Regions from separate parts of the Variovorax sp. GW821-FHT09B01 genome, predicted to be linked through region 4. Evidence: predicted binding sites of a transcription regulator. Region 4 holds the regulator's gene; each other region holds the start of a gene.
What was found. Region 4 encodes sigma-54, which starts transcription at its own class of promoters, with help from an activator protein. Its sites were predicted from a motif close to TGGCANGNAANCTGCTTT; they were not measured.

Region 1: a site for sigma-54 is predicted at 2,186-2,203, ahead of AC07RV_RS27795 (ammonium transporter). Genes of this name have one in related genera too.
Region 2: a site for sigma-54 is predicted at 5,151-5,168, ahead of AC07RV_RS34320 (transglutaminase family protein). Genes of this name have one in related genera too.
Region 3: a site for sigma-54 is predicted at 5,052-5,069, ahead of AC07RV_RS18790 (BMP family protein). Genes of this name have one in related genera too.

Annotation. Positions count from the first base shown of each region.
Region 1 covers NZ_JBWKPQ010000012.1:37,826-44,918, forward strand. The annotation lists gene AC07RV_RS27785 (acyltransferase family protein) at 1-908, opposite strand, end outside; gene AC07RV_RS27790 (LytTR family DNA-binding domain-containing protein) at 1,101-2,069, shown strand; gene AC07RV_RS27795 (ammonium transporter) at 2,274-3,476, shown strand; gene AC07RV_RS27800 (hypothetical protein) at 3,498-3,839, opposite strand; gene AC07RV_RS27805 (GNAT family N-acetyltransferase) at 3,983-5,047, shown strand; gene AC07RV_RS27810 (M14 family metallopeptidase) at 5,173-6,108, shown strand; gene AC07RV_RS27815 (hypothetical protein) at 6,131-6,454, opposite strand; gene AC07RV_RS27820 (ORC-CDC6 family AAA ATPase) at 6,472-7,093, opposite strand, start outside.
Region 2 covers NZ_JBWKPQ010000019.1:29,122-36,214, reverse strand. The annotation lists gene AC07RV_RS34325 (circularly permuted type 2 ATP-grasp protein) at 1-1,405, opposite strand, end outside; gene AC07RV_RS34320 (transglutaminase family protein) at 1,549-5,076, opposite strand; gene AC07RV_RS34315 (DNA internalization-related competence protein ComEC/Rec2) at 5,198-7,093, shown strand, end outside.
Region 3 covers NZ_JBWKPQ010000005.1:431,910-439,002, forward strand. The annotation lists gene AC07RV_RS18760 (hypothetical protein) at 130-318, shown strand; partial or broken gene AC07RV_RS18765 (high-potential iron-sulfur protein) at 315-530, shown strand; gene AC07RV_RS18770 (gamma-glutamyltransferase family protein) at 648-2,201, opposite strand; gene AC07RV_RS18775 (TetR/AcrR family transcriptional regulator) at 2,286-2,951, opposite strand; gene AC07RV_RS18780 (amidase) at 2,948-4,117, opposite strand; gene AC07RV_RS18785 (cysteine hydrolase family protein) at 4,153-4,950, opposite strand; gene AC07RV_RS18790 (BMP family protein) at 5,128-6,111, shown strand; gene AC07RV_RS18795 (ABC transporter ATP-binding protein) at 6,111-7,093, shown strand, end outside.
Region 4 covers NZ_JBWKPQ010000022.1:91,672-98,764, reverse strand. The annotation lists gene lptB (LPS export ABC transporter ATP-binding protein) at 1-476, shown strand, start outside; gene AC07RV_RS36795 (RNA polymerase factor sigma-54) at 507-2,096, shown strand; gene AC07RV_RS36790 (phospholipase D family protein) at 2,107-3,705, shown strand; gene AC07RV_RS36785 (fumarylacetoacetate hydrolase family protein) at 3,819-4,607, shown strand; gene AC07RV_RS36780 (LysR family transcriptional regulator) at 4,618-5,556, opposite strand; gene AC07RV_RS36775 (nuclear transport factor 2 family protein) at 5,653-6,114, shown strand; gene AC07RV_RS36770 (iron-containing alcohol dehydrogenase family protein) at 6,111-7,093, shown strand, end outside.

The DNA.
Region 1 (7,093 bases), on a different contig from region 4:
GCGGCCCAGAGGTAGAGCGAGCGCAGCACGGCGTTGACTTCGTTCGGCACGCGGCCGGCGCCCAGTGTGCGCGCCGCGATGTAGGCGGCGACCACCGCCACGGCCAGCGCCAGCGACACGCGGCGCAGCCGCTCGAGCTCGCGCCAGATGCCGCTGTCCGCGCCCATCCAGTAGCCGTAGAGGAAGACGGTGAAGTAGATGCTGTGCAGGAAGGGGTCGCGCACCAGGTTGTGGGTCGGCGGGTAGTGCGGCGCCAGCAGCAGCGTGAAGGCCGCGAGCGGCAGCACCGGCAGCAGCAGCAGCCAGCCGCCGCGCAGCCCGTTGAAGGCCCGGCGCAGCGCCTGGCCCGCGGCCGAACGCCACAGCGGCAGCGTGAGCGCCACCGCGGCCGTGTAGACGAACAGGTACGGCAGGTACCAGAGGTGGTTCCAGGTGATGCCGAACTCTGCGCCCGCGAAGGCGCCTTTGGGCCAGGGCTGGCTCATCGTCAGGTAGCGCAGCAGGAAGGCGCCGAAGCCCGGCGCCACCAGGCCGTTGGCCACGCCTTCGGCATAGGCCTGCCAGGGCACGACCACCGCCATGCCGAAGGCCAGCGGCAGCATCAGCCGCAGCCCGCGGCCGCGCAGCAGCGCCGCCGTGCCCTGGTGGCGGCTCAGGAAGGCCAGCGAGACGCCCGAGATCAGGAACACCAGGTCCATGCGCCACAGGTTCAGGATCCGCATCGGCCACTGCAGCCATTCGGCCGCATGCGGGCTCTTGAGGTGCCAGGGCCAGTCGGCCACGTAGTACATCGCCACGTGGTAGACGATGACGAGCAGGAAGGCGAGGGCGCGCAGGGCGTCGATGTCGTGCCGGCGCGCTTCGGCGGCCGGCGGGACGGGGTTGCGTGGAAATCGGTCGGTGGGCATGAAGGCTCCTGGATCGGGGACTGAACGAGCGGCCATGGTCCGGGAGCGGCGCGGCGGCGGCGCGCCCGGGGGACGGATCGCGGGCGCTTTGTGACGAGCGGTGGCCCCGGTGGGACGAAACAGGGGGCGAAATCCGTCCCTTGGCGGCCCCTGCCGCCCCGTTCGCCCCGCGGATCGCGACAATCGCCCGCCATGGCCGGCCCGCGCAAAGACCTCTACCACCGCTACGAACCGATCCGCCGCTACGTCGAGGTCGGCTTCTGGATCGTCGTGATGGCGCTGCAGGCGCTGTTCAACACCACGGTGGCGATGGTCGACGCGCGCTCGCGCGCGGTGCCCCGCGAAACCTGGGAGATCGTGGTCTGGGAGGGCTCGAGCCACCTCGTGCTGCTGCTGCTGGTGCCGGCCATCGTGGCGCTGGAGCGGCGGCTCTCGCCGCTGGCCTCGCTCGCGCCCGGCAGGCTGATGCGCTACCTGGCCTGGCATCTTGCGGCCAGCGTGGCGTTCAGCCTGGCCCACGTGATGGCGATGTTCGCGCTGCGCTCGCTGGCCTATGCCGCGGCCGGCGAGCACTACGCCTTCGGCGGCTGGGCCGCGCAATGGGGCTACGAGTACCTGAAGGACGTGCGTGCCTACGTCTCGATCGTGTTCGGTATCTGGGCCTACCGGATGTTCATGCTGCGCTGGCAGGGCGAGGCGCGAGTGCTCGACGCGCCGGACGAGGCGCCTGAAGGGCCGCAAGCGTCGCCACGCCCGGCCGATGCCGAGCCGGCCCCGGCCGCGGACGCGCCACCGCCGCCCGCCGAACCCGCGCCGCCCCCGGCGCCCGCGCGCCCCGAGCGCTTCCTGGTGCGCAAGCTGCGGCGCGAATTCCTGATCGCCGCCAGCGACATCGACTGGCTGCAGGCCGAGGGCAACTACGTCGGCCTGCACGTCAACGGCCACGACTACCTGCTGCGCGCCACCCTGACCGACTTCCTGACCCAGCTCGACCCGGCGCTGTTCGTGCGCGTGCACCGCAGCCATGCGGTCAATCTCTCGCGGCTGCGCGAGATCGAGCCGCTCGACGGCGGCGATGCGCGGCTGCACATGCACGACGGCAGCACGGTGCCGTGCAGCCGGCGCTACCGCGAGGCCCTGCGCGGCGCCACCGCCGCCTGAGCCCCCGCGGGGGTGCGCCATGCACCGTCAGGCGGCATCCGTTCGGGTGCGCCGCGCCCGCCCATCGGGCCGAATCAGCCCCATCTCGGCCCGTTTCGCACCATTGATGAGCTTGTAGGCACCATTTTTGCTTCATTGGCCCGCCGTCCTGCTGAATTCAGGTGCGGCGCACCAAATCAATCCAAAAACCAGCAAGAAGCTCCAATGGACGCACTCAAACAGGGCGCAGACGCGCTGTTCATCCTTCTAGGCGCGATCATGGTGTTGGCCATGCATGCGGGATTCGCCTTCCTCGAACTCGGCACGGTCCGCAAGAAGAACCAGGTCAATGCGCTCGTGAAGATCCTGGTCGACTTCTCGGTCTCGACCATCGTCTACTTCCTCGTCGGCTACGGCGTGGCCTACGGCACCCACTTCTTCGTCAGCGCCACCGAGCTGTCGGCCCGCAGCGGCTACGACCTGGTGAAGTTCTTCTTCCTGCTGACCTTCGCGGCCGCCATTCCGGCCATCATCTCGGGCGGCATCGCCGAGCGCGCCAAGTTCTGGCCGCAGCTGATCGCCACCGCCGTCATCGTCGGCTTCGTCTATCCCTTCTTCGAAGGCATCGCCTGGAACAAGCACTTCGGCATCCAGGACTGGATCGCTTCGGTCACGGGCCATGAATTCCACGACTTCGCGGGCTCCGTGGTGGTGCATGCCGTGGGCGGCTGGCTCGCGCTGCCGGCCGTGCTGCTGCTGGGCGCGCGGCGCAACCGCTACCGCGGCGACGGCTCGCTGGCCGCGCATCCGCCGTCGAACATCCCGTTCCTCGCGCTCGGCGCCTGGGTGCTGTGCGTGGGCTGGTTCGGCTTCAACGTGATGAGCGCGCAGACCATCGACAAGATCTCGGGCCTGGTCGCGGTCAACTCCGTGATGGCGATGGTCGGCGGCACGCTGGTGGCGCTGGCCATGGGCAAGAACGACCCCGGCTTCGTCTACAACGGCCCGCTGGCCGGGCTGGTGGCGGTGTGCGCGGGCTCCGACCTGATGCACCCGATCGGCGCGCTGGTGGTGGGCGGCGTGGCCGGCGCCATCTTCGTCGCGATGTTCACGCTGACGCAGAACAAGTGGAAGATCGACGACGTGCTCGGCGTCTGGCCGCTGCACGGCCTGTGCGGCACCTGGGGCGGCATCGCGGCCGGCATCTTCGGCACCCAGGCACTGGGCGGCATCGGCGGCGTGAACCTCGGCGCGCAGCTCATCGGCACCGCCATGGGCGTGGTCTGGGCGCTGCTCGGCGGCGCGCTGGTCTACGGCGTGCTCAAGAAGACCGTCGGGCTGCGGCTGTCGCAGGAAGAGGAATTCGACGGCGCCGACCTCTCGATCCACCACATCTCGGCGACGCCGGAGCGCGAAGTCAACTGGTGAACGGTTCGCGGCGGGGGCGGCTCAGCACTTCTGGAAGCGCGGGCACTCGGCGACCGCGCGGATCGCCACCACCGTGTTCTCGCCGTCGAGGTGGCGCGAGACGAACTCGACCGGCGTGCCATCGGCGATGTCGGCCGCGAGCTTGCGGTCGGCCAGCCTGAAGGTCTGGGTGGTGAACGGCAGCTTCGAGCGCGGCGGGATCTTCAGGTGCAGGTACAGCTTGCCGCCGGGCTCCTCGTGCGAAGACATCAGGCGCGCGCGCGTGTAGACGGGGTCGGTCTTCGTTTCCTGCGCGGCGGCGCCCGCGAGTGCGAGCAGGGCCGCGGCGGCCAGGGCCAGGCGGGACAGCGGCGGGAAGGGCATGTGCGAACTCCTCGTCGAAGGGGGCGGAAATGCCATTGTGAAGCGCCAACCTTCGGCCAAGCCAAAGATGCGTTCGTCCAAGCGCGCGACGGGACCGCGCTTCGGCACAATCGCGCCCCCGACAAAAACATGGAGGAGGGGAGATGGCGAACGACACGATCGAGATCCGGCGCTTCGATGTCCATGCGGACGACGCGTCCGAATGGGCGCGCTTCCACCGCTACCGGCGCCTGCGCGACGAGGAGCTGCACCCCGGCGAGCCGCAGGCGGCCGATGCCGACTTCGAGCACGACGCGCGGCGCCGCATGCCCTTCCACGAGGCCGAGCGCTTCGTCGCGCGCGAGGGCGACGAGCTGGTCGGCAACCTCATCCTCTGGCGCCGCCGGCCCGACGCACCGAACAGCGAGCCCTTCGCGTTGCATGCGGAGGCCTGGCTCGGCGTGCTGGGCGCGCACCGGCGCCGCGGCATCGGCAGCCGGCTGCTCGTGCCGCTGCTGGCCTTCATGTGCGAGCACGGCAAGACCGTCGCGACGATGAACACCTTCTACCCGCCGGGCCATGCCTTCCTCGAAGCCTCGGGCGCGGTCCTCAAGCACCGCGTGATCGAAAACCGCATGCGCATCGACGGCCTCGACGCGGACGAGCTCGCGCGCTGGAAGGCGCAGGGCACGGCCGGTGGCGCGCTGCGCTTCGAGATCCATCCCGGCCGCACGCCGATGGAGCGCCTGGCGCAACTGCTGGCGCCGTTCTCGGACCTGTTCAACGACATGCCGCTCGGCGAACTCGAGCTGCCGCCCGCGCGCTACGAGCTCGACGGTTATGCCAACTGGTACCGCGAACTCGACCGCAGCGGCGGCGAGCACCACCTGGTGCTGCTGGTCGACGCCGACGGTACGCTGGCCGCGATGTGCGAAGCGCACTGGGACCCGCGCACTCCCGAGCGCCTGCACCAGCGCCTGACCGGCGTGGCGCGCGCCTGGCGCGGCCGCTCGCTGGCCAAGGCGGTGAAGGCCGCGATGCTCGACAGCGTGCGCGCGCTGCATCCCGAACTGCGCACCGTCGTGACCTACAACTCGGAAGCCAACGCGCCGATCCTCGCGATCAACCGCCGGCTGGGGTTCGAGGTGCATCGGCGGCAGGGGGTTTATCAGCTGGGGGTCGAGGCGCTGGCCGAGTGCTTGGCGCGGCGCGGGGAATCGGTGGACTGAAGCGCAAATTGCGCCGATACGCTTCAGATTTGAAGCGTATCGGGCCGGAACCGGTGCCCAGCAAGAACGCGCCGCCTGTAGCAAACTCGCGCGACCCGTTCCCGCCCGAGCCGCCACACCCCACCATGACCCAATCCCCACCCGCCCTCGAAGTCCTCCCGCGCGACCTCTCCGCCTACCGCCAGGGCAATGTCGGCGTTGACTACGTGCACCGCTTCGAATCGGGCAAGCCCGGCCCGCACGTGCTGATCAACGCCCTGACGCACGGCAACGAGATCTGCGGCATGACGGCCGCCACGCACCTGCTCGACCACGGCGTGCGGCCGAAGATCGGCACGCTCACCGTGAGCTTCGCGAACATCGACGCCTACGAGTCCTTCACCGAGGCCGCGCCCTACGACAGCCGCCAGATCGTCCACAACCTCAACCGCATCTGGTCGCCCGAGTGGCTCGATGGCAGCGAGGACAGCCCCGAGCTGCGCCGCGCGCGCATCCTGCGGCCCGTGGTCGATGCGGCCGACCACATCCTCGACATCCATTCCACCAGCCAGCCGGTGGTGCCGTTCTGGGTCTACCCGTCCTTCGAGCGCAATGCCAAGGTGGCGATGGCCATCGGCCGGCCGCCCGTGCACCTCGTGATGCCCGACGGCCTGGGCTCGGGCACGCCGCTGATCCAGTACGGCAGCCATGGCGGACCCGACGGAAAGGGCGTGGCGATGGTGGTCGAGTGCGGCCAGCATTTCCTGCGCTCCGCCTCGGACCTCGCCACCGCCGTCACCTACGACTTCCTCGCCTACTTCGGCCTGGTCGACAAGGACCCGGCCGCCCCCGCACCCGAGCCGCAGCGCCGCTTCAAGCTGCTGCAGACGCACGTGATCCAGAGCGAGGACTTCGCCTTCGTGCGCCCGCTGATCGGCTTCGAGACCTTCGTCAAGGGCGAGCTGATCGCCACCAACGGCCCCGACGAGATCCGCGCGCCGGTCGACGACTGCACCGTGTTCATGCCCGCGCAGCGCGTGATCGTGGGGCGCGAGGCGCTCTACCTGACGCAGCCGATCTGAGCTGGGCGACGGGCCGCTGCGCTCAGCAGATGAGCAGGTGCCGCGGCACGTCGACCGTGCTGTAGTCGGCGTGCCAGTAGTGCGGGTCGTCGCAGAGGCTGAACACCACGTTCTCGTTCGCATGGCGATCGCCGAAGCGGTCGCGCAGCGTGACGTGCACCGAGCCGGGATCGGGCCAGTCGGCGCCGGCGTCGCTCACGCGGTTGCCCGCGGCGACCTCGGCGGCCACCACGGATTGCAGCGCGGGGTGCAGGCGGGTGTTGAGCAGCGCGAGCGCGGCGGCGCGCGAAGCCGGGGGCATGGCGGGATCGAGGCAGGCGGTGGTGAAGCTGTGGCGCCCAGGCATGGCCGGATGCTCGCTTCTCAAGCCGCCAGCGCACTGCGCGCCGGAATCTTCTCGAAGCAGTGGTTGCACAGCGACTGCTTCACGAAGGCCGCGTGCGTGGTGTCGACCGGCTTCTTGCAGTGCTCGCACATGAAGGCCTCGCCGACCGCGAGCTGGAATTTCTGGAAGAAGGCGTCGCTCAGGTGGATGCGGCGGATGTCGCGGATGTCGTCGCGCACCTTGAGGTTCTCGAGGGTGTTGTTGTCGAGCGCGGTGCGCGTGATGTTCAGGTGGTTGTAGCAGCCGTAGTCGATCGAGTAGACGTTGAAGGTCTCGCCCGCCATGTCCTTGTGCGAGTAGCCCTTCTTGCGCAGGTGCAGCACGCGGAAATCCACCAGGCCGAGGATGTGCGGATTGGCCGAGTACTTCTCGCTGATCATGAAGTGGCTCGAGTTCTTGCCGACCACGATCTCCTGCACGATCTTCTCGAGCAGGTTCTTCTCGACCGAGTGCTCGTCGACCTGCTTCTTCTTGTCGGTCTCGTACCAGCCCGAGGTGGCGGCGCGCACGTTCTTGATCGAGATGTGCTTGGAGCCAGAGCTCTTGAACTGCGCGTACGAATGGATGAAGAGGTTGATGAAGTCGCGCGGTATGCCCGCG
Region 2 (7,093 bases), on a different contig from region 4:
CGTCGATGCCCGGGTAGGTGGGCTTGATGAAGCAGTCGCCGAGCTGCGGCAGCACGGCTTCGAGCGCCGCGCGCTCGCCGCACCACCAGGTGGGCAGCGCGGGCAGCAGCAGCTTCTCGTCGAGCAGGTGGCGCGCCAGGCCGGGCAGGAAGCCCAGCAGCGCCGGCGATTCGAGGAAGGCCGAGCCCGGCATGTTGGCCACCAGCACGTTGCCGGCGCGGATCGCCTGCAGCAGGCCCGGCACGCCGAGCGTGGAGTCGGGGCGCAGCTCGAGCGGGTCGAGGAACTGGTCGTCGAGCCGCTTGATGAGCCCGTGCACGGGGCGCAGGCCCTGCAGCGTCTTGAGGTACAGGCGCTGGTCGCGCACCGTGAGGTCGCTGCCCTCGACCAGCGTGACGCCGAGGTAGCGCGCGAGGTAGGCGTGCTCGAAGTAGGTCTCGTTGTAGGGGCCGGGCGTGAGCAGCGCGATGTGCGGCGGCACGCCGGCCGGGCACATGCGCTGCAGGCCGTCCATCATGGCGCTGTAGGTGGCGGCCAGCCGCTGCACGTGCAGCGCCTCGAAGGCCTGCGGGAACTGGCGCGTGATGGCGAGCCGGTTCTCGAGCAGGTAGCCCAGGCCCGAGGGCGCCTGGGTGCGCTGCGACACCACCCACCAGTTGCCGTCGGGGCCGCGCGCGAGGTCGAAGGCCGCGATGTGCAGCCAGGTGTCGCCCGGCGGCTTCACGCCGTGCAGCGCGCGCAGGTAGCCCGGATGGCCGCGCACCAGCGCGGGCGGCAGCAGGCCTTCGGCGAGCAGGCGCTGCGGGCCGTAGACGTCGGCCATCACGCGGTCGAGCACGCGCATGCGCTGCAGCACGCCGGTCTCGATCTGCGCCCAGCTCTCGGGCGAGACGATCAGCGGGAACAGGTCGAGCGACCAGGGCCGCTGCGGGCCGTGGGTGGCGTCGGCGTAGACGTTGTAGGTGACGCCGTTGTCGCGGATCTGGCGCTCCAGGCTGACCGCGCGCCGCGGCAGGTCGCCGAAGCCGTCGGGGCCGAGCTGTTCGAAGAAGGCATGCCAGGGCGGCAGCAGCGGGGGCTTGTCGCCGGGGGCGGCGGCCGACGAGGCGGGGTCGGCGGAGGGCGCGCGCGGGGGCGGGGATGCGGATTGCGATTGCGACTGGGTCGGGCCGGACCCGGCGCCCTGGGCCTGGGACTGGCTCTGCGTGCCCGCCGTCGCGTCGTGCAGGTGCGGCCCCGCGGGCGCTGCCGGCCCGGCGGCGGGCCGTGCCGCGGCCTCGGGCGTCGCCGTGCCGCGCAGCTCGTCGAAGTGGCCGGGCAGGGCGGCCGGGGCGAGCGCCGACGCCAGGGCGGCTGGAAAATCCAGCGCCTGGGCATCGAACAGGGATTCGTTGAGGGGTTCCACAGGGTTGGGATTGTCACATTGCCGTCACCGGCCCCGGTGGCGATGGCGTGCGAAATGCCCGCCGCAGCCATCGGTGTGGGCGCCACGACACAGCCGGCTGTCCGGCCCGCCACCCCGAAGGGCCGGCGGGCGCGCGGCGCCGCTCAGCGCCGCAGGTCGAGCGTGAACGGGAATTCGCGGCTGCCGGGCACCTCGATGGTGGCGGCCGGCGTGCGCATCAGCCCCGGCGTGTGGCCGGTGCGCGTGAAGCGCGACAGGCGCCGGCTCTCGGCCTCGTAGGCATTGACCGGGAAGGTCTCGTAGTTGCGTCCGCCCGGATGGGCCACGAAGTACTGGCAGCCGCCCAGCGAGCGCTTCATCCAGGTGTCGACCAGGTCGACGGTCAGCGGCGCATGGGCCTTGATGCTCGGATGCAGCGCCGAGGGCGGGTTCCAGGCCTTGTAGCGCACGCCGGCCACGAACTCGCCGGTCACGCCCGTGGGCTGCAGCGGCAGCACGCGGCCGTTGACGGTGACCACGTGGCGGCTCTCGTTGAGGCCGGTCACGCGCACCTCGATGCGCTCGAGCGAGGAGTCGACGTAGCGCACCGTGCCGCCGGCCGAGCCTTCCTCGCCCATCACGTGCCAGGGCTCGAGCGCGTTGCGCAGCGAGAGCTCGACGCCCATCGCCTGCACCTGGCCCACGAGCGGGAAGCGGAACTCGAAGTGCGGCGCGAACCAGTCGGGATCGAAGGCGAAGCCGGCCTGGCGCATCTCGCTGATGACGTCGTCGAAGTCCATCTTGACGAAGGTCGGCAGCAGGAAGCGGTCGTGCAGCTCGGTGCCCCAGCGCGTGACGGGTGCCTTGTAGGGTTCGTCCCAGAAGCGCGCCACCAGCGCGCGGATCAGCAGCTGCTGCGCGATGCTCATGCGCGCATGCGGCGGCATCTCGAAGGCGCGCAGCTCGAGCAGGCCGAGGCGGCCGGTGCTGGAGTCGGGCGAGTAGAGCTTGTCGATGCAGAACTCGCTGCGGTGCGTGTTGCCCGAGACGTCGATCAGGATGTTGCGCAGGGTGCGGTCGACCAGCCAGGCCGGCATGTGCTGGCCATAGAGCTCGCGGTTCTTCGCGATCTCCTTGAGCGCGATCTCGAGCTCGTAGACCTGGTCGTTGCGCGCTTCGTCGACGCGTGGCGCCTGGCTGGTCGGGCCGATGAACATGCCCGAGAACAGGTAGCTCAGCGAGGGATGGTTGTGCCAGTACAGCAGCAGGCTGGCCAGCAGCTCGGGCCGGCGCAGGAAGGGGCTGTCGGCCGGCGTGGCGCCGCCCATCACGAAGTGGTTGCCGCCGCCGGTGCCGGTGTGGCGGCCGTCGGTCATGAACTTCTCGGCCGACAGCCGGGTCTCGAACGCGGCCTGGTAGAGGAATTCGGTGTGGTCGACCAGTTCCTTCCAGTTGTGGGCCGGATGGATGTTGACCTCGATCACGCCGGGGTCGGGCGTGACCTGCAGCATCTTCAGGCGCGGATCGCGCGGCGGCGGATAGCCTTCCATCACGATGCGCACGCCGAGTTCGCGCGCGGTGGCTTCGACGGCGGCGACCAGGTCGAGGTAGTCCTCGAGGCGTGCCAGCGGCGGCATGAAGACGTAGAGCACGCCCGAGGCGCTGCCCTTCTTCTCGGCCGCCGGGCCGTTGGCGCGGCGCGGGTCGCGCACCTCGACGCACAGCGCGGTGCGCGTGACCCAGTGGGCCGATTCGCCGCGCAGCGGCTGGCGCGTGGCGGCGGTGTCGAGGGTGGCGTCGGCATCGGAATCGGCAGCACTGCCGTCGCCCGGGCCTTCACCGGTGCCGGTCCCCGGCCCCTGCATGCGCAGCGTGGCCGGCACGGCCGCGGGCGTGCCGAAGGCATAGGGCACGGCGCCCAGGTCGGCACCGGTGCCGCCGGTCGCGCCCACGGTGTAGCGCGCGCGGTAGTCGGCCGCGCTCGGCAGCGCGCCGCGCGCCGCGGTCGGGTCGCGCTCGATCAGGTAGGGGTAGTCGCCCTTGCTGGCCCAGGGTTGCGAGTCGAGCGGCAGGCGGTAGCCCATCGGCGAATCGCCGGGGATCAGGTAGAGGCGGTCGTCGCGCAGGAACCAGGGGCCGGTCTTCCAGGCCGGGCCCTCGAGCGCGGGCGCGTCGCGGTTCGCGTTGCCGGGCTCGATCGGCAGCATGTAGCCGATCACCGCGTCGAGCTTCTGCGTGAACACGCGGCGCAGGCGCACGCGTTCGAGTTCGTCGTCGAGCTTCGAGTCGAAGGGGTCGACGTTGACCGGCAGGCGGCGTTCGCGCCACAGGTAGTAGTAGATGTCCTCGAAGCCCGGCTGCACGTAGCGGTCGGTCAGGCCGAGCTTGCGCGCCAGCAGGCTGGTGAAGCGGCGCGCGTCCTCGCTGGTGTAGTGGGTCGGGAAGCGCTCGTCGGCGAACAGCTCGGGGTCGTGCCACAGCGTCTGGCCGTCGGCGCGCCAGAAGATCGACAGCGCCCAGCGCGGCAGCTGCTCGCCCGGGTACCACTTGCCCTGGCCGAAATGCAGGAAGCCGCCCTGGCCGTACTCGGCGCGCAGTTTGTGGACCAGCTCGGTGGCGTAGCCGCGCTTGGTGGGGCCGAGCGCGTCGGTGTTCCACTCGGGCGCGTCGCGGTCGCTGGTGGCCACGTAGGTGGGCTCGCCGCCCATCGTGAGGCGCACGTCGCCGGCCTGCAGCCGCGCGTCGACCGCGTCGCCCAGGGTCAGCACCTCGGCCCATTGCTCCTCGGTGTAGGGCTTGGTCACGCGCGGCGATTCGTAGATGCGCGTGACCTTCATGTCATGGCCGAACTCGACCTTCGATTCGTCGACGCCGCCCTCGATGGGCGCGGCGCTCGAGGGCGTGGGCGTGCAGGCTAGCGGGATGTGGCCTTCGCCGGCCAGCAGGCCCGAGGTGGCATCGAGGCCGATCCATCCGGCGCCCGGCAGGAACACCTCGCACCAGGCATGCAGGTCGGTGAAGTCGACCGTGGTGCCGCTCGGGCCGTCGAGCGCCTTCACGTCGGGCGTGAGCTGGATCAGGTAGCCCGAGACGAAGCGCGCGGCCAGGCCGCAGTGGCGCAGCAGCTGCACCAGCAGCCAGCCCGAGTCGCGGCAGGAACCGCTGCCGTTGGTGAGCGTTTCTTCCGGCGTCTGCACGCCGGGCTCCATGCGGATCAGGTAGTTGACGTCCTGCTGCACCTGCTGGTTGATGCCGACCAGGAAGTCGATGGTGCGCTGTTCCTTGCGGTCGATCTTGTCGAGGTAGGCCGCGAGCAGCGGCGTGGGCTCCTCGGTGACCAGATAGGGCGCGAGCTCCTCGGCCTGCGAGGGCGTGTAGGCGAAAGGAAAGTTCTCGGCCTGCGGCTCGAGGAAGAAGTCGAAGGGGTTGTAGACCGCCATCTCGACCACGAGGTCGACCGTGACCTTGAACTCGCGCGTCTTCTCGGGGAACACGAGCCGCGCCTGGTAGTTGGCGAACGGGTCCTGCATCCAGTTGACGAAGTGATCCGCGGGTTCGACGCGCAGCGAGTACGAGATGACGTTGCTGCGGCAATGCGGTGCCGGGCGCAGCCGGACGACCTGCGGGCCGAGTTGCACCAGGCGGTCGTATTTGTAGTGGGTGACGTGGTGGAGCGCGGCGTGGATGGACATGCGTTTTTGTGTGCAGTACTGGCAGATTGCATCGAAAAGATGTCTCTGGTGAGACGCATACTAGCCCAGAAGACAAAGCAATTAGCGCGCCACGGAGCGTCGTTGGGGGAGGGTTTGCATCATGGTCGCCAAGGGTGTGCGAGACGCATCCGATGCCGTCTCGCGCGCGCGCTGCGCGTTCGTCGCGCTCGCGGCGGCGCTCGCGGGCGTGGCGCTGCAACTGCGGCAGCCGCAGCTGTGGGACGGCATGGCTTACGCGGGCGGACTGCTCGCGGGCATCGCAGGTCTCATCGGGGTTTGGCGCATGCCGCGGCATGCGCGAGTCGCCTGGGTCTGCGCCGTACTGGCCGGCGCGGCGATCGGCGCGGGGCTCGCGGGAGCGCGGGCCACGGTCTATGCGGCGGGCGCGCTCGATCCCGTGCTCGAGGGGCGCGACCTGCAGCTCGTGGGCGTGGTGTCGCAGATGCCGCAGCGCGGCGAGGCTGGAACGCGCTTCCGTTTCGCCGTCGAGTCCGCGCGCTGGGCCGACCCTGCCATGGCCGGATCCCCCGCAGTGCCCGACCGCATCGCGCTCGGCTGGTATGCCGAAGGCGCCAGCCTCTGGAACGACCCGGCCGATGCGTCCGCACCGACGCTCCTGCCCGAGAGCCCGGTGCATGCCGGCGAGCGCTGGCGCCTGACCGTGCGCCTCAAGGCGCCGCACGGCCATCGCAACCCGCATGGCTTCGACAGCGAACTGTGGATGTGGGAGCAGGGCCTGCGTGCCAGCGGCCATGTGCGCCTCGGCGCGCGCGACGAGGCGCCCGCGCGGCTGGGCCTCACGGGGCGGCACCCGATCGAACGCGCGCGCGAGGCCGTGCGCGATGCCATTTTCGAACGCGTGCCCGAGCGCTTTGCCGCGGGAGTGATCGCCGCGCTGGTCACGGGCGACCAGGGCGCGATCGACCGCGAGGGCTGGGACGTCTTCCGCGCCACCGGCGTGGCCCATCTGATGTCGATCTCGGGCCTGCACGTGACCTTGTTCGCGTGGCTTGCCGCGCACATCGTCGGCGCGCTCTGGCGCCGCAGCCCGCGGTTGATGCTGCGCCTGCCGGCGCAGCGCGCGGCACTCGTGGGCGGCGTGCTGCTGGCCACGCTCTATGCGCTGTTCAGCGGCTGGGGCGTGCCTTCGCAGCGCACGGTCTGGATGCTCGCGACCGTCGCGCTGCTGCGCCTCACGGGGCGACGCTGGCCCTGGCCGCACGGCTGGCTGCTGACCGCGGCGGTGGTGGTCGCGCTCGATCCCTGGGCCCTGACGCAGGCCGGCTTCTGGCTCAGCTTCGTCGCGATGGGCGTGCTGTTCGCCACCGACGCGGGCTGGCCCGGCGACACGCGCCCGGGCCTGCGCGCGCGGCTGTGGCGGCTGCTGCGCGAGCAATGGACGATCACGCTGGCGCTCACGCCCTTGAGCCTGCTGCTGTTCCAGCAGGTGTCGCTGGTCGGGCTGGTGGCCAACCTGGTCGCGATTCCCTGGGTCACGCTGGTGATCACGCCGCTGGCGATGCTCGGCGTCGTCGCCGCGCCGCTGTGGGACCTCGCGGCACGCGCGGTGCAGGGGCTCGGGCTGCTGTTGTCATGGCTCGCGGCGCTGCCGTTCACCAGTGTCTCGATGGCCGCGCCGCCGGCGTGGCTGGCCGCCTGCGGCGTGGCGGGCGGCGTGCTGGTCGCGATGCGGCTGCCGTGGTCGCTGCGCGCGCTGGGCCTGCCGCTGCTGCTGCCGGTGCTGCTGTGGCAGCCGCCGCGTCCCGCCCTCGGCGAGTTCGAACTGCTCGCGGCCGACGTCGGCCAGGGCAATGCGGTGCTGGTGCGCACCGCGAACCACAGCCTGCTCTACGACAGCGGCCCGCGCTACAGCCTCGAGAGCGACGCCGGCCAGCGCGTGCTGGTGCCGCTGCTGCGCGCCCTGGGCGAACGGCTCGACCTGCTGGTGCTGAGCCATCGCGACAGCGACCACACCGGGGGCGCGAGCGCCGTGCTC
Region 3 (7,093 bases), on a different contig from region 4:
CGATCATCGTGCTCATCGATCGCGAGCCAATCGGATGTTGCTGTCTTAGGCAACCGACCGGCAGTGGAGGTCAGCTGTTGATTTGCCATTCATCAGGCACACACTGAGCGGGGACTGAAATCGCCCGGCATGGACTGGCTGATCAAGCGCACCATGAAGGGCATCCGGCGCACCTTCGGCGTGGTACCGCGTCGCGTGAAGGCGCTAGTGAAGGCAGACCTTCTGGAGATGTTGGTTCTGGTCAACCGACAGAAGCCCTTGAACGCGACGCGCGACCGGGCGTTGTTGTTGATCGGTGTTGCAGGGGCCTTGCGATGACGTCCAGCCGCCGCATCTTCATCCTGACCCTCGCCGCGACGGGCGCTGCCGCCTGCGCCTCCGATGCGTTCGCGCAGGCCCAGCTCGGCGAGAGAGAGCCGCAAGCCGTGGCGCTCGGCTATGTCGCAGATTCGGCCAGGGCCGATACGAAGAAATCCCCGAAGCAAGTCAACGCCCAGCTGTGCAACGGCTGCGCACTGTGGCAATCGAAGCCGACCGAACCGCAGGGCAACTGCGCGCTGTTCTCCGGCAAGCAGGTCAACGCCAGGGGGGTGGTGCAGCGCCTGGGCGAAGAAGGCCTGAGGGCCGGGCTGCCGGCAGCCCGGCATTCAAAGACCCAGTGCGACCCCATCACCGCGAGGGTCGTGCGCGCCCCCCAGGCTGCCGTCGGCTTCGAAGCGGATCACGCCGGGCAGCCCTGCCAGTGGGCTGTGCGCGGCGATGGGCGCGACCTCGTGGCCGCGCGCGGTCAACGATGCCATCACCTCGGGGCCCACGTCCTGCTCCAGCTTCAGGCTGTCGCGGCTGTCGGAGAAGGTCCGTCCGAGCAGGAAGCGCGGCCTTGCCAGTGCCTGCGCGGGGTCCAGGCCGAAGTCGATCAGCCGGGTGAGCAGCGCCACCAGGGTCTGCGGCTGCCCGTCCGCGCCCTGCGTGCCCAGCAGCAGCTCGGGCCGACCGTCGCGCATGAAAGCGACGGGGTTCAGCGTATGGAAGGGCCGCTTGCCGCCGCGCAGCCCGTTGGGATGGTTCGCATCGTGGTGGAAGGCCGCGCCGCGGTTGTGCCACAGCACACCGGTGTCGCCGGCCACGACACCGCTGCCCCAGTCGTAGTAGATGCTCTGGAGCACGCCCGCACCGCGGCCGGAGGCGTCCGCGGCCGCGAAGAACACGGTGTCGCCGTGGCGGAATCGCTGGGGCCAGGGCATCGCCCGTGCGCCGGCCTGCGCCCGCGCCGCCTGCTGTTGGATGTAGGCGGCGTCGAGCAGCCGCTGCACGGGCACCTCGGTGAAATCGGGGTCGGCCAGGAAGCGGTCGCGGTCGACGAAGGCCAGCTTGATCGCCTCGACCATCCGGTGGAAGTGCTCGGCGCTGCCTTCGGCGATGCCCGAGAAATCCTGCTCGCCGAGGATGGCCATGGCTTCCAGCGTGGCGAAGCCCTGCGTCGGCGGCGGCAGGCTCAGCAGCGTGCCGCCGCGGTAGGGCACGGCCAGCGGCGTCACTTCCCGAGCGCGGGTGCTGCGCATGTCGTCCAGCGTGAGCGGCGAACCCGCGGCCTGCAGGCCGGCCGCGAGGCGGTGCGCGACTTCGCCTTCGTAGAACTCGCGCGGGCCCTGCGCCGCGAGCCGCGACAGCGTGTGCGCCAGCCCGGGCTGGCGCTGGTGCTGGTGCTGGTGCTGGTGCGAAGGCCCGACGGGAAACGCCGCGTCGAAGCCGTGCCAGTGCTGCGCCTCCGCGGCCCGCATCTCGTGCCAGAAGCGCTGCGAGGCCGACACGGCGAAGCCCTCCTGCGCATGCTCGATCGCGCGAGACAGCAGCGACGCCCAGCGCTGGCGGCCCTGCCAGTCGCGCGCCGAGATGTCGAAGGCCCGGGCCCAGCTGTCCACCGCCGCGGCCGTGGTCAATGCCGACGCGCCGCCGCGCAGCGGGACTGGCCCCGACAGCGGCGGGAGCGCTGCGGCGGCCTGCCCGACGCCGGAGATGCCGCGCACGGGCGCACCGGGCTGCGCGATGAGCCAGAAACCGTCGCCTCCGAGCCCGGTGAAGTGCGGGCATACGACGCACAACACGGCCGCCATGGCGATGGCGGCCTCGATGGCATTGCCGCCATCGGCCAGCACCTCCAGGCCCGCCGCACTGGCCAGCGGATGGGGGCTCGTCACCATGCCTCGCCGGGAGGTGCCCGAAGCAGGTGCGGCGGGCTGGTGTGTGGGCTCAGCAGACATGGAAGCAGTCATGCGGAAGTTCGTTCATGGCGCCTGCGTCAGGAAGGCCGCCACCATCTGGCGGGTCATCTTCTGGTGCGCCTTCTGCCAGGCCGCGGCCTGTAGGTCCTTGTTGAAGATGCGTGACAGCGTGAACGCATGGGCGCGGCCGTAGTACGACAGGCTCACCATCGCCACATACAGGTGCAGCGCATCGATGCCACTGCGCACGACGCCTGCCGCCACCCCGCGCACCAGCAGGCGGCGGATCAGCGCGATCACCGGCGAAGACATCTCCGGGATCCGGTTCGAGCGCGCGAGATGCCGCGCCTCGTTGAGGTTCTCGAAGGCCAGCAGCTTGCGCAGCCGCGGGTGCGTCGCGAAGTGGTGGTCCACGAAATCGGCGATGTGCAGCAGGCCGGTCAGCGGCTCCTCGGCCTCCGGGTCCAGCCGGAGTTCTTCGTGCCGCAGGTCGGCCATCACCGCCTCGAGCACGGCGACGTACAGGTCGTCCTTGCTCCCGAAGTAGTGGTACAGCATGCGGATGTTCGTGCCGGCGAGCCGTGCGATGCGTTCGGTGCGCGCGCCGCTGTAGCCCTCGTTCGAGAACTCATCGATCGCCGCTTCCAGGAGCTTCGCGCGCGTGAGTGCGGCGTCGCGCCGCGCGATCGTCTCCTGGGCTGGCGCCTGCCGTGGGGAAAGTTTGCTCATGGTGTGGATGGGAATGCAGGCGCTAGTGTCGCGGCAAGTTCGAGCAGCCGTTCGTCATTGCCCCTGGCCGAGATGAAGGATGCGTAAGGCGGCAGGCCCTCGGCAGCCGGCAGCGCAAACACCACCTGCGGCAGCCCCGCATGGCCGGCCACTGCGCCGAGCGCCAGTGCGCGTTCGTAGAAGGCGCCGCGCTGAGCCGCATCGGCGCGGCGCGACAGCGCGAAGCAGGGTGCGGCGGGAATCAGCCACGCCTCGTCGGGGCCCATCCTCTGCGCCAGCCGCGCGGCGGCCTGCGCGCGCCAGTCGCTCCAGCGCGTTCCCTGTGCGGCATCGAGCGCCAGCGCCGCCTCGAAGCGCGGCGCGATGGCGGCGCCGAAGCGCGGCCGCTGTCGCCGGATCCACGGGCCGACGTGGGCCTGGATCTCCAGGCCCTGGAGCACGGCATAGGCTTCGAACCAGTCGCGCCAGTCGCTGCCGCCATAGGCGCTGCGCTCGCTGTCGATGCGCATCAGGCGGGCCCACGCGGCCAGCGGCTCGCGCACCGCGGGCTCCGCCAGCGCCAGCGCGTCCGTGGCCACGCACAGGCGCAGGGGCGGCGCGGGCCGGTCGCTGCCGATGCGGGCTTCGGTGCCGAGCAGCGCATGCCCGGCGCGGCGCAGCAGGTCGGCATCGCGCGCGAACCACCCCACCGTGTCGTAGCTCGGTGCGAAGGGCAGGACCCCGTCGAGCGGGATCCGGCCGTGCGTGGGCCGCATCGCGGCTACCCCGCAGAACGCCGCCGGTACGCGCACCGAGCCGCCCGTGTCGGTGCCCAGCGCCAGGTCGACCTCCGCCCATGCGACCGCGGCGGCGCTGCCGCTGGACGACCCACCGGGCAGCCGATCGGGGTCGCGCGGATGGCGCGGCGCGCCGTAGTGGGCGTTCTCGCCCTCCAGGCTGAAGGCGAGTTCGTCGCTGATCGTCTTGCCGACGACCCGCGCGCCTGCGTCACGCAGCGCGGCCACGCAGGGCGCGTCGTGCACGGCCGGCGCGTGGCTGGCGGCCCAGTCCGGGTTACCGCCGCCGGTGACGGCGCCTGCGATGTCGATGAGGTCCTTCACGCCCAGGCGCACCCCGTTCAGCGCGCCGACGCCGGTGGCGGGCCGCTCGCAGCGGGGGCCGGGCATCCAGCCGCCCGATCCGTGCGCTGTCTCCGTGTGCATCAGGCGGGCAGCGCCGCGAGCACGGCGGCCGAGTCGGTCACGAAGCCGAAGCACTTCTTGACGTTCCAGATCGTCGCCTCGGTGCAGAAGTCCGGCGAGCTCGTGGCGCAGCAGTCGCTCAGCATCACGCAGCCGTAGCCCAGGAAGTTGGCGTCGGTGAGCGTGTGCAGCACGCACTGGTCGGTGTTGCAGCCCGCGAAGAGGATGCTGCGCACCCCGAGGTTGCGCAGGATGCTGTCCAGCGGCGTGTCCCAGAAGCCGCTGATGCGGTGCTTGTCGACCAGAAAGTCGCCTTCGTGCGGTGCGAGCTCGTCCACGATGGCCGCGGCCCACGAGTCCTTCTGCAGCACGTGGCCCTTGCCGCCGGGCAGCGGGTCGCCCAGGCCGACGCCCGTGCCGCTGTTCTTGTACAGATGGATCTGGTTGGGTGGCATGTTGGCCAGGTCCGGGCGGTTGCCCCAGTTGACCCAGACGACCGGCACGCCGGCGCGGCGCAGCCCGGGCAGCAGCTTCTGCAGCGGGGCGATCGGCGTGCGGTCCGCCGCATAGTTGCCGCCGATGTGGTCGACCCATCCGCCCTCGGTGCAGAAGTCGTTCTGCAGGTCGATGATGACGATGGCCGTGCGGCGCAGGTCGAGCACCACGTTCTGCGGCTGCGCCTGCACCCGAGCGCGCAGCGGCGCGGGCGGCTCCACGGACATATCGACCTCGCGCTCGCTGGCGACCCAGTAGTACTGCTGGCCCAGGCCCAGGGCGCCGTCGGGCCGGGCATCGGGAAGATAGGGGTGGCGTTTCATCAAAGGCTCCGGTGGTGTGCGGGCGAAGGGCGCATCGCCGCAGGCTGGTGCATTCGTTGTGGTCGCCGCACCGATATGCGGCAAAAAGTCGGCGAATTCACTGGCACTGTTATTGCGATGCGTTGTCGGTAAGTAATTGATTAGTTACTTAACCCTCCAACTAGCGAAAGGCATGCCATGCAGATTCCGTCTCCCTCCCGCCGCGCCGCCGTCCTCGCAGGCGTCAGCGCCTTCACCGCCCTCGTGCTGAGCCTGCCGGCCTCGGCCGCGGATCCGCTCGCGGTCGGCATCCTCATTCCCGGGTCCAAGTCGGACAAGGGATGGATGGAGTCCGGCTACGACGGACTCGTGGCCGCACAGAAGGAGTACGGCGCCAGGATCAAGGTGCAGATGATCGAGAACATCAACTACGCCGACATGGAGCAGGCCCTGACCAACCTGGCCAGCAAGAACGCGCTCGTGATCGGCGTCGGCGGCCAGACCCAGGCCGCCGTGCTCAAGGTGGCCAAGCGCTTCCCCAAAACGCACTTCTCGATCGTCGGCGGCAACAAGGCCGAGGAGACGGCCAACGTGGCCGGCTACGACGTCAAGCAGGCCGAGATCGCCTTCGTCGCGGGCGCCGCCGCCGCGATGCTCTCGAAGAACGGGGCCGTGAGCTATGTGGGCGGCATGGAGATCCCTTCCATCGTCAATGCCGGCAAGGAGTTCGGCAACGGCGCCAGGTACATCAAGCCCGGCATCAAGTACTTCGAGAACTACACCGGCGACTTCGACAACGTGGCCAAGGCCAAGGAAGCCACGCTGGCGGCCATCGCGCAGGGCGCCGACATGCACTATCACATCCTGAACCTCGGCCTGCGCGGCATGGAGCAGGCGGCCAAGGAGAAGGGCACGAAGATCATCGGCAGCTACACCAACCGCTGCGGCACCGATCCGCTCTATCCCGCCTACAGCATCACCGGCGTCGGCTATCAGGTGCAGTACGCCATCAAGGAGGCCGTCGGCGGTACCTGGAAGGCCGGCTACAAGCCCTTCGGACTGGCCATGGGGCCGAACGCATCGGACATGGTCATCTGCGGGGCGACCGACGAACAGAAGGCCAAGCTCGAGCAGATCAAGAAGGACATCCTGTCCGGCAAGATCAAGGTGCTGGAGGGTTGATGCGCGAGCGCCACGCCATCGACCTCGGTGACGGCCTCGGTGACGGCATCAGCGACGGCGGCCCGGGGTTCGCCGCAACGCCGGCCGCCGCGCCGCTGCTGAAGCTGGAGGGGCTGTCCAAGCGCTTCGGTGCGCTGCAGGCGCTGCAGGACGTCTCGCTGGCGCTCCATCCCGGCGAGGTCCACTGCCTGCTGGGCGAGAACGGCGCCGGCAAGTCCACGCTGTGCAATCTCGTCTTCGGCGTGCACGCCGCGGACGCGGGCGAGATGACGCTGGCCGGCGAGGCGTTTCGCCCGCGCTCGCCGGCGGATGCCCTTTCGCACGGCATCGCGATGGTCCACCAGCATTTCAGCCTCGTGCCCGACATGACGGTGCTCGACAACCTGCTGCTCGGCCAGGTGCGCGGCGTGCTCGACCGCAAGGCCGGCGCGGCGCGTATCGCCGCGATGCGGGAGCGCTACGGGCTCGCGCTCGATCCGCATGCGAAGGTGCAGGACCTGTCGGTGGGCGAGCGCCAGCGCGTGGAAATCGTGAAGTGCCTGGTGCGCGAGCCGCGCCTGCTGGTGCTCGACGAACCCACCGCCGTGTTGCTGCCGCAGGAGATCGAGGCATTGCTCTCGGTGTGTACGCGCGTGGCGCAGCAGGGCTGCGGCGTGGTGCTGGTCACCCACAAGCTGGCCGAGATCCAGCGCGTTGCGCGGCGTGCGACCGTCCTGCGCGGCGGCCGCGTGGTGGCGCGCTCGGACGCGCCCGCACAGGATATCGACGCGCTGGTGCGCGCGATGATCCAGCGCGACCTGCAGGCGCCTGCCGTCGCGCCGGTACGGGCGTCTCGTGCGTCCCGGCCGGCACCGGGCAGCCCGACGCGCGAGGCAGCGCTGCTGGCCGACGGCCTCACCGTGCGCGACGTCGATGGCGTGGTGCGCCTGGACAACTTCACCCTGGTGGTGGAGCCGGGCGAGATCGTGGCCATCGCCGGCGT
Region 4 (7,093 bases):
TCACGGTCGAGGAGAACGTGCGCGCGGTGCTCGAGCTGCAGCGCGAGCCCGATGCCAACGGCCGGCCGCAGGCGCTGTCGAAGCAGCGCATGGAAGAGCGCCTGTCGGAGCTGCTGGCCGACCTGCGTGTCGACCACCTGCGCGATTCGCCCGCGCTCGCGCTGTCGGGCGGCGAACGCCGCCGCGTCGAGATCGCGCGCGCGCTGGCCACCCAGCCGCGCTTCATCCTGCTCGACGAACCCTTCGCCGGCATCGACCCGATCGCGGTGATCGAGATCCAGCGCATCATCAGCTTCCTGAAGGAACGCGGCATCGGCGTGCTCATCACCGACCACAACGTGCGCGAGACGCTGGGCATCTGCGACCACGCCTTCATCATCAGCGACGGCCATGTGCTGGCACAGGGCACGCCCTCGGAGATCGTCGACAACGCCGAAGTGCGCCGGGTCTACCTGGGCGAGCACTTCCGGATGTGATGACCCTCGTGCAAGTCATTTCCTGAGGGCATGAAACAAGGCTTGTCGCTGCGCGTTTCGCAGCATCTCGCGCTGACGCCTCAGCTGCAGCAGTCGATCCGGCTGCTGCAGCTCTCCACGCTCGAACTGAGCCAGGAGGTCGAGCAGATGCTCGACGAGAACCCCTTCCTCGAGCGCACCGCCGAGGAAGCCGCGCGCGAGGAGTTCGGCCTCGACGCCGCCGACACGCCCGCGCCGCGCGAGGACACCGAGCGCGAAGCCGAGAGCGACTACGCGAGCGCCGCGCCTTCGACTTCGACCACGTCCACCGAGACCACCTCGTCGTCCGAGGCCGAGCCGGCCCTCGACTCGCCCGAGCGCGAGCCCGACTGGGAAGGCGACGGCACCGTCGACATGGCGCCCGACGACAGCGAATGGGGCAGCGACGCGCCCGCGCGCAACAACAGCAGCACCGGCGACGACGAGCGCGCCGATGCCACCGAGCTCGCGCGCAGCCAGGAATCGCTGCAATCCTTCCTGCACCGCCAGGCGTTGAGCCTGCGGCTCAACGAGAACGACAGCGCCGCGCTGCGCTTCCTGATCGAGTCGCTCAACGACGACGGCTACCTCGAGGATTCGCTGCCGGCGCTGGCCTCGGGCCTCGCGGGCGACGACAACGACCAGTTCGACGAGCTGGTGCACCACTTCCAGGTCGCGCTGGGCCTGCTGCAGAGCCTGGAGCCCGCGGGCGTGGGCGCGCGCGACCTCGGCGAATGCCTCGCGATCCAGCTGCGCGCGCTGGCTGACGAGGACGAGACCGAGGAAGAAGAGCTGGTGCGCAAGACCGCGCTCGCCATCTGCAAGCAGCCGATGGAGCTGCTCGCGCGGCGCGACTTCAAGCGCCTGGCCACGCTCACGCGAACCAACGAGGAGCTGGTGCGCTCGGCGCTGCAGATCATCGCGCGGCTCGAACCCAAGCCGGGCCGCCGCTTCGTCGACGTCGAGCGCAACATCGTCATTCCCGACGTGATCGTCACCAAGACCGGCCGCGGCACCAACGTGAAGTTCCGCGTCATGCTCAACCCCGAGGTGATGCCGCGGCTGCGCGTGCACGACATCTATGCCGGCGCGCTCAAGTCGCACAAGGGCGAGGGCAGCCAGGCGCTGTCGCAACGGCTGCAGGAGGCGCGCTGGTTCATCAAGAACATCCAGCAGCGCTTCGACACCATCCTGCGCGTGAGCAACGCCATCGTCGAGCGGCAGAAGAGCTACTTCGTGCACGGCGAACTCGCGATGCGCCCGCTGGTGCTGCGCGAGATCGCCGACGAGCTCGGGTTGCACGAGTCCACCATCTCGCGCGTGACCACCGCGAAGTACATGTCGACGCCCTTCGGCACGGTCGAGCTCAAGTACTTCTTCGGCTCGGCGCTGGGCACCGAGACCGGCGGCAATGCCTCGAGCACCGCGGTGCGCGCGCTGATCAAGCAGTTCGTCGGTTCGGAGAGCGTGAAGAAGCCGCTGTCGGACAGCCAGATCTCCGAGATGCTCAAGGAGCAGGGCATCGAGTGCGCGCGCCGCACCGTCGCCAAGTACCGCGAGGCGCTGCGCATTGCGCCCGCCAACCTGCGCAAGGCCCTGTAGAAAGCCGCCGATGGCCCGACGCCTGCTGTCGCGCTGTGGGCTCCGGGTGTTCGCCATCGCGGCCGCGCTGCTGGCCGCCGGTTGCGCCACCTTGCCCGACGAGGCTCCGCGCGCCCCCACCAAGGCCATCGCCGTGTCGAAGGACACCGCGCTCGGGCGCATCGCGCTGGCCGCGCAGCCCGACCCCGACCTCAGCGGCTTTCGCCTCATGCCCGGCGGCGACTTCGCCTTCGACACCCGCATCCAGCTCGCGCGCCGGGCCCAGCGCACGCTCGACGTCCAGTACTACCAGATCGAGAACGACGAGACCGGCCGCTACCTGCTGCGCACCCTGCGCGATGCCGCGCAGCGCGGCGTGCGGGTGCGCGTGCTGATGGACGACCTCTACACCGCGGGCGAGGACGAGCTGCTGCGCGGCTTCGCGGCCACGCCCAATGTCGAGCTGCGCCTGTTCAACCCCTTCCCGGCCGGCCGCGGCAGCCTGCTCGCGCGCTTCACGGCCTCGCTGTTCGACTTCAGCCGCGTCAACCGGCGCATGCACAACAAGCTGTTCATCGCCGACGGCGCGATGGCCGTGGCGGGCGGGCGCAACATCGGCAACCAGTACTTCCGGCGCACCGCGGGCGAGAACTTCATCGACCTCGACACCTTCGTGACCGGCGCGCTGATCCCGCGCCTGGGCAGCCTGTTCGACCAGTACTGGAACAGCCCCTACGTGCGGCCCGTCGAGTCGGTGGTGGCGAGCACGCTGCCGAACGATGAACTGCGACGCCGCTTCGAGGCCGCCACCGGCCCCGACACCACGCCGCCGCCGCCGAAGCCCGCGCCCAACGACCTGCTGGGCTACGGCCCGATCGCCGAGGACCTCGACGCCGGCCGGCTAGGCCTGATCTGGACCACGGCCGAGGCCTATGCCGATTCGCCCGACCGCGTGATCGGCAAGACCGCCTCGTACGGCGGCGTGCCGCTGCTCGACGTCGACAGCGTGCGCTACAACGTGGTCGAGCAGATGCGCCGCGCGCGCAGCGAGGTCACCATCGTCTCGCCCTACCTGATCCCGGGCGCCGCGGGGCTCGAGGTGATGAACGAGATCCGCCGGCGCCAGGTGAAGATCAGCGTGGTGACCAACTCGCTCGCCGCCACCGACGAGCCGCTGGTGCACACCGCCTACCGCCGCTACCGGCCCGAGATGCTGCGCCTGGGCGCCGAGCTCTACGAACTCAGCACCAACCGCACCCGCCGCAGCGTGCGGCTGGGCCTGTTCGGCACCTCGGTCGGCCGGCTGCATGCCAAGTCGGCGGTGATCGACCAGCGCATCCTGTTCGTCGGCTCGATGAATTTCGACCCGCGCTCCGAGGTCCACAACACCGAGATCGGCCTGTTCATCCGCAGCCCCGAGATGGCGCAGCAGGCGCTGAAGCTGCTCGAGGTGCTCAAGCAGCAGGGCGCCTACAGGCTGCGCTTCGCCGAAGGCAGCGACTCGCGCCTGGAGTGGGTCAGCGAGGAGGCCGGCAAGACCACGGTGCTGAGCGAGGAGCCCGACTCGGGCTTCTGGGACCGCACCATGCTCGAACTGCTGGCGCCGCTGACGCCCGAGAGCCTGCTCTAGGCGGTTTGGGCGGCTTTCGCAAACCGTCGGTTTCCGTTCCGCAAACCTCGGCCTGTCATGCTGTGGTGCCTCTGCGAGCAGGGGGCCCGAACACCACCGACAGGAGCACGCGCATGAAATGGATCCACTACACCGCGCCCGGCGCGGCCGCCAGCAGCTACGGCGTGCTGGAGGACGACCGCGTCCGCGCGGTGAACGGCAGCCCCTTCGGCGGCCACGACTTCACGGGCGCCGTGCATCGCCTGGCCGACGTGCGGATCGAGGTGCCGCTGCTGCCGCGCACCTTCTATGCGGCGGGGCTCAACTACGTGCGCCACATCAAGGAATACGCCGAGCAAAGCGGCCAGACGCTCGCGATCCCCGAGAAGGCCGACATCGGCTACCGCGCGGTCAACGCGCTGGTTCCTCACGAGGCAGCCGTCGTCATTCCGTCCAACGCGAAGCAGGTGGAGTACGAGGGCGAGCTGGTCGTGGTGATCGGCCAGAAGGCCCGCCACCTGAGCGAGGCCGACGCGCTGTCGTGCGTGCTGGGCTACACCATCGGCAACGACGTGAGCGAGCGGCTCTGGCAGGCCTCGGACCGCACCTTCTGGCGCGCCAAGAACTGCGACACCTTCAAGCCGATGGGGCCGTGGATCGAAACCGATTTCGACCTGGAAGCGGCCCGCACCACGGTGCGCGTCAACGGCGAGGTGAAGACGCAGTTCCGCACCGGCGAGATGCTGTTCGGCATCGCGACCTTCATCAGCGCGATGACGCGGCATCTCACGCTGTACCCGGGCGACGTGATCTGGATGGGCACCGACGGCAAGTCGCCGCACCTGAAGGCCGGCGATGTCGTCGAGGTGGAGATCTCGGGCCTCGGCTGCCTGCGCAATCCCTTCGTCGCCGAAGAGGCCTGAGGGCGACCGTTCAACGACCCGCGGTGCCGCGCGCCGCGGTGGTGGCCGGCAAGGCCCAGTCGGGCGGATGGCGCGACCATTCGCGCAGGAACTCCAGCAGGTGGCGCACGCGGCTGGGCATGTTGCGCCGGGTCGAGAACACCACGTGGATGTCGAGCTCCTCGGGCACCGCGCCGGGCAGCAGGGCCTCGAGCGTGCCGGCCTTCAGTTCCTCCGACACCATGTAGTGTGGGTGCAGCGAGATGCCGATGCCCAGCAGCGCGCACTGCTTGATCGCATCGCCCATGTTGGCGCGCACGGTGCCGCGCACGCGCACCTCCTGCGGCGGGTTGCCGGCGAACTTCCACACGCCCGAGCCCGACTTGATGATGTGCACCAGGCAGTTGTGGCGCGCCAGGTCGGCCGGCGTGGCGGGCCGGCCGTAGGCCTTCAGGTAGGCCGGCGACGCCACCACCACCTGCGGCGCCTTCAGCAGCGACTGCGCGACGTAGCTCGCGTCCTCGAGCGAGGGCGCGATGCGGATCGAGAGATCGAGCGCCTCGGCCACCAGGTCGGAGCGGCCGTCGTCATGGACCACCGTCACCTCGATGTCCGGGTAGCGGTGGGTGAACTGCGCCACCACGCGCATCAGGTGGTAGGCGCCGAACGAGGGCGGCGTGCCCACGCGGATCGCACCGCGCGGCAGCTGCACGGCATCGCGCACCTCGCCCTCGATCGCCTCGTAGCGCTCCAGCAGGTCGCGCCCCGAGTCGAGCACGCGCGCGCCGGCCTCGGTCAATGCCACCTGCTTGGAGGTGCGCTTGAGCAACTGCGCGCCCATCGAGGCTTCGAGCCAGGCCACGTGCTTGGTGATGGTGGCGCGCGACACCGAGAGCTGCATGGCTGCGCGCGCGAAGCTTCCGCAGCGCGCGACCTCGGTGAATATCTGAAGGCAGCGAAGGCGATCCACGTCGTTCGACCCGGTTCAAGGTTTCCAAATCGCAAACCTTGGATTGTCGAACAGGGTGTGTCAGCGGGCAAGCCGACTCCTAGACTCGTCCGCCACATGACCGCCGATGTTTCCATTCCCGACGCCGCGCGCCTGCTGCCCGAGCTGACGCAGGCGCTGCACCGCTTCTTCCATGCGCTCGACCGGCGCGACTACGACGCGATGCTCGCGCTGTTCGCCGACGACTGCCGCTGGCTGCGCCAGGGCCGGTGGCTCGAGGGCAAGCCGGCCGTGCGCGCCGCGCTCGAAGCGCGCGCCGCCGATGTCGAGACGCGCCATGTGCTCACCAATGCCCATGTGAGCGCGCAGGACGGCACATCGGCTGAGGTCGAGGCCTACATGACGGCCTACCGCCATCCCGCCGCAGCGCAGCCCGACGGCGCGCCGCCGCGCATCGCCGGGCCGCTGCGCTTCAACCTGACGACCACCGTCTTCCGCCGCGATCCGGGCCAGGGCTGGCGCATCGCCGAGCAGCGCATGGTGACGGCCTTCGACTTCGCCTCAGCTTCCGCCGAATGAACGCCTTGCCCGCCTCCTTCGTCCACCGCGGCGTCGCCACGCGGCTGGTGATGCGCGAAGGCGCCATCGACGGCCTGCGCGCCGAGCTCGATGCGCTGGGCATCGCGCGGCCGCTGGTGCTGGGCGGCGCGCGCACGCAGCGCTCGGCCCTGTTCGCGCGCAGCCTCGCGGCGCTGGGCGACCTGCCGCATCTGCTGGCCGACCCGGTGCCCGCGCATTCGAGCGTGGCGCTGGTCGAGCAACTGGCCGCGCGCGCGCTGGCCGAGGGTGTCGACGGCTTCGTCGCCGTCGGCGGCGGCAGCGCCTCCGACACGGCCAAGGCGATCGCGCTGCTGATGGCGGAGGGCGGTGCGCTCGCCGACCACGCGGTGCGCTTCACGCCGCCCGATTCGCTGGTGGCGCCGCGCCTCCTCGCGCCGAAGCTGCCGATCGTGGCCATTCCGCAGACCGCCTCCGGCGCCGAAGTCACGGCGTCGCTCGGGGTGCGCGGCGACGACGGCGCCAAGCTGTTGTTCACCGATGTGCAGCTCGCCGCGCGGCTGGTGCTGATCGACCCGCGCGCCAACCTCGAGATCCCCGCGGCGCTGATGTGCGCCACCGGCATGAACGGACTCGCGCATTGCCTCGAGGGCCTCTATTCGATGGAGCGTTCGCCGCTGGCCGAGACGCTGGCGCTCGATGCGATGGCGCGCTTCGCGCAGGCGCTGCCCGCCGTCCACCGCGATCCACAGGACGTCGCGGCGCGCGCCGCGCTGCTCTATGCCGCGCACCTTTCGGGCCAGGTGCTGGTCAACGCGCGCACCTGCCTGCATCACGCCGTGTGCCATGCGATCGGTTCGGTGACCGGCGTCGGCCACGGCGATGCCAATGCCGTGATGCTGCCGCACGCCATCGCCTTCAATGCCGAAGCCGCGGCCGGGCCGCTGATGCGGGCCGCCGCGGCGTGGGGCGCGCCCGACGTGCCTGCGCTGGTGGATGC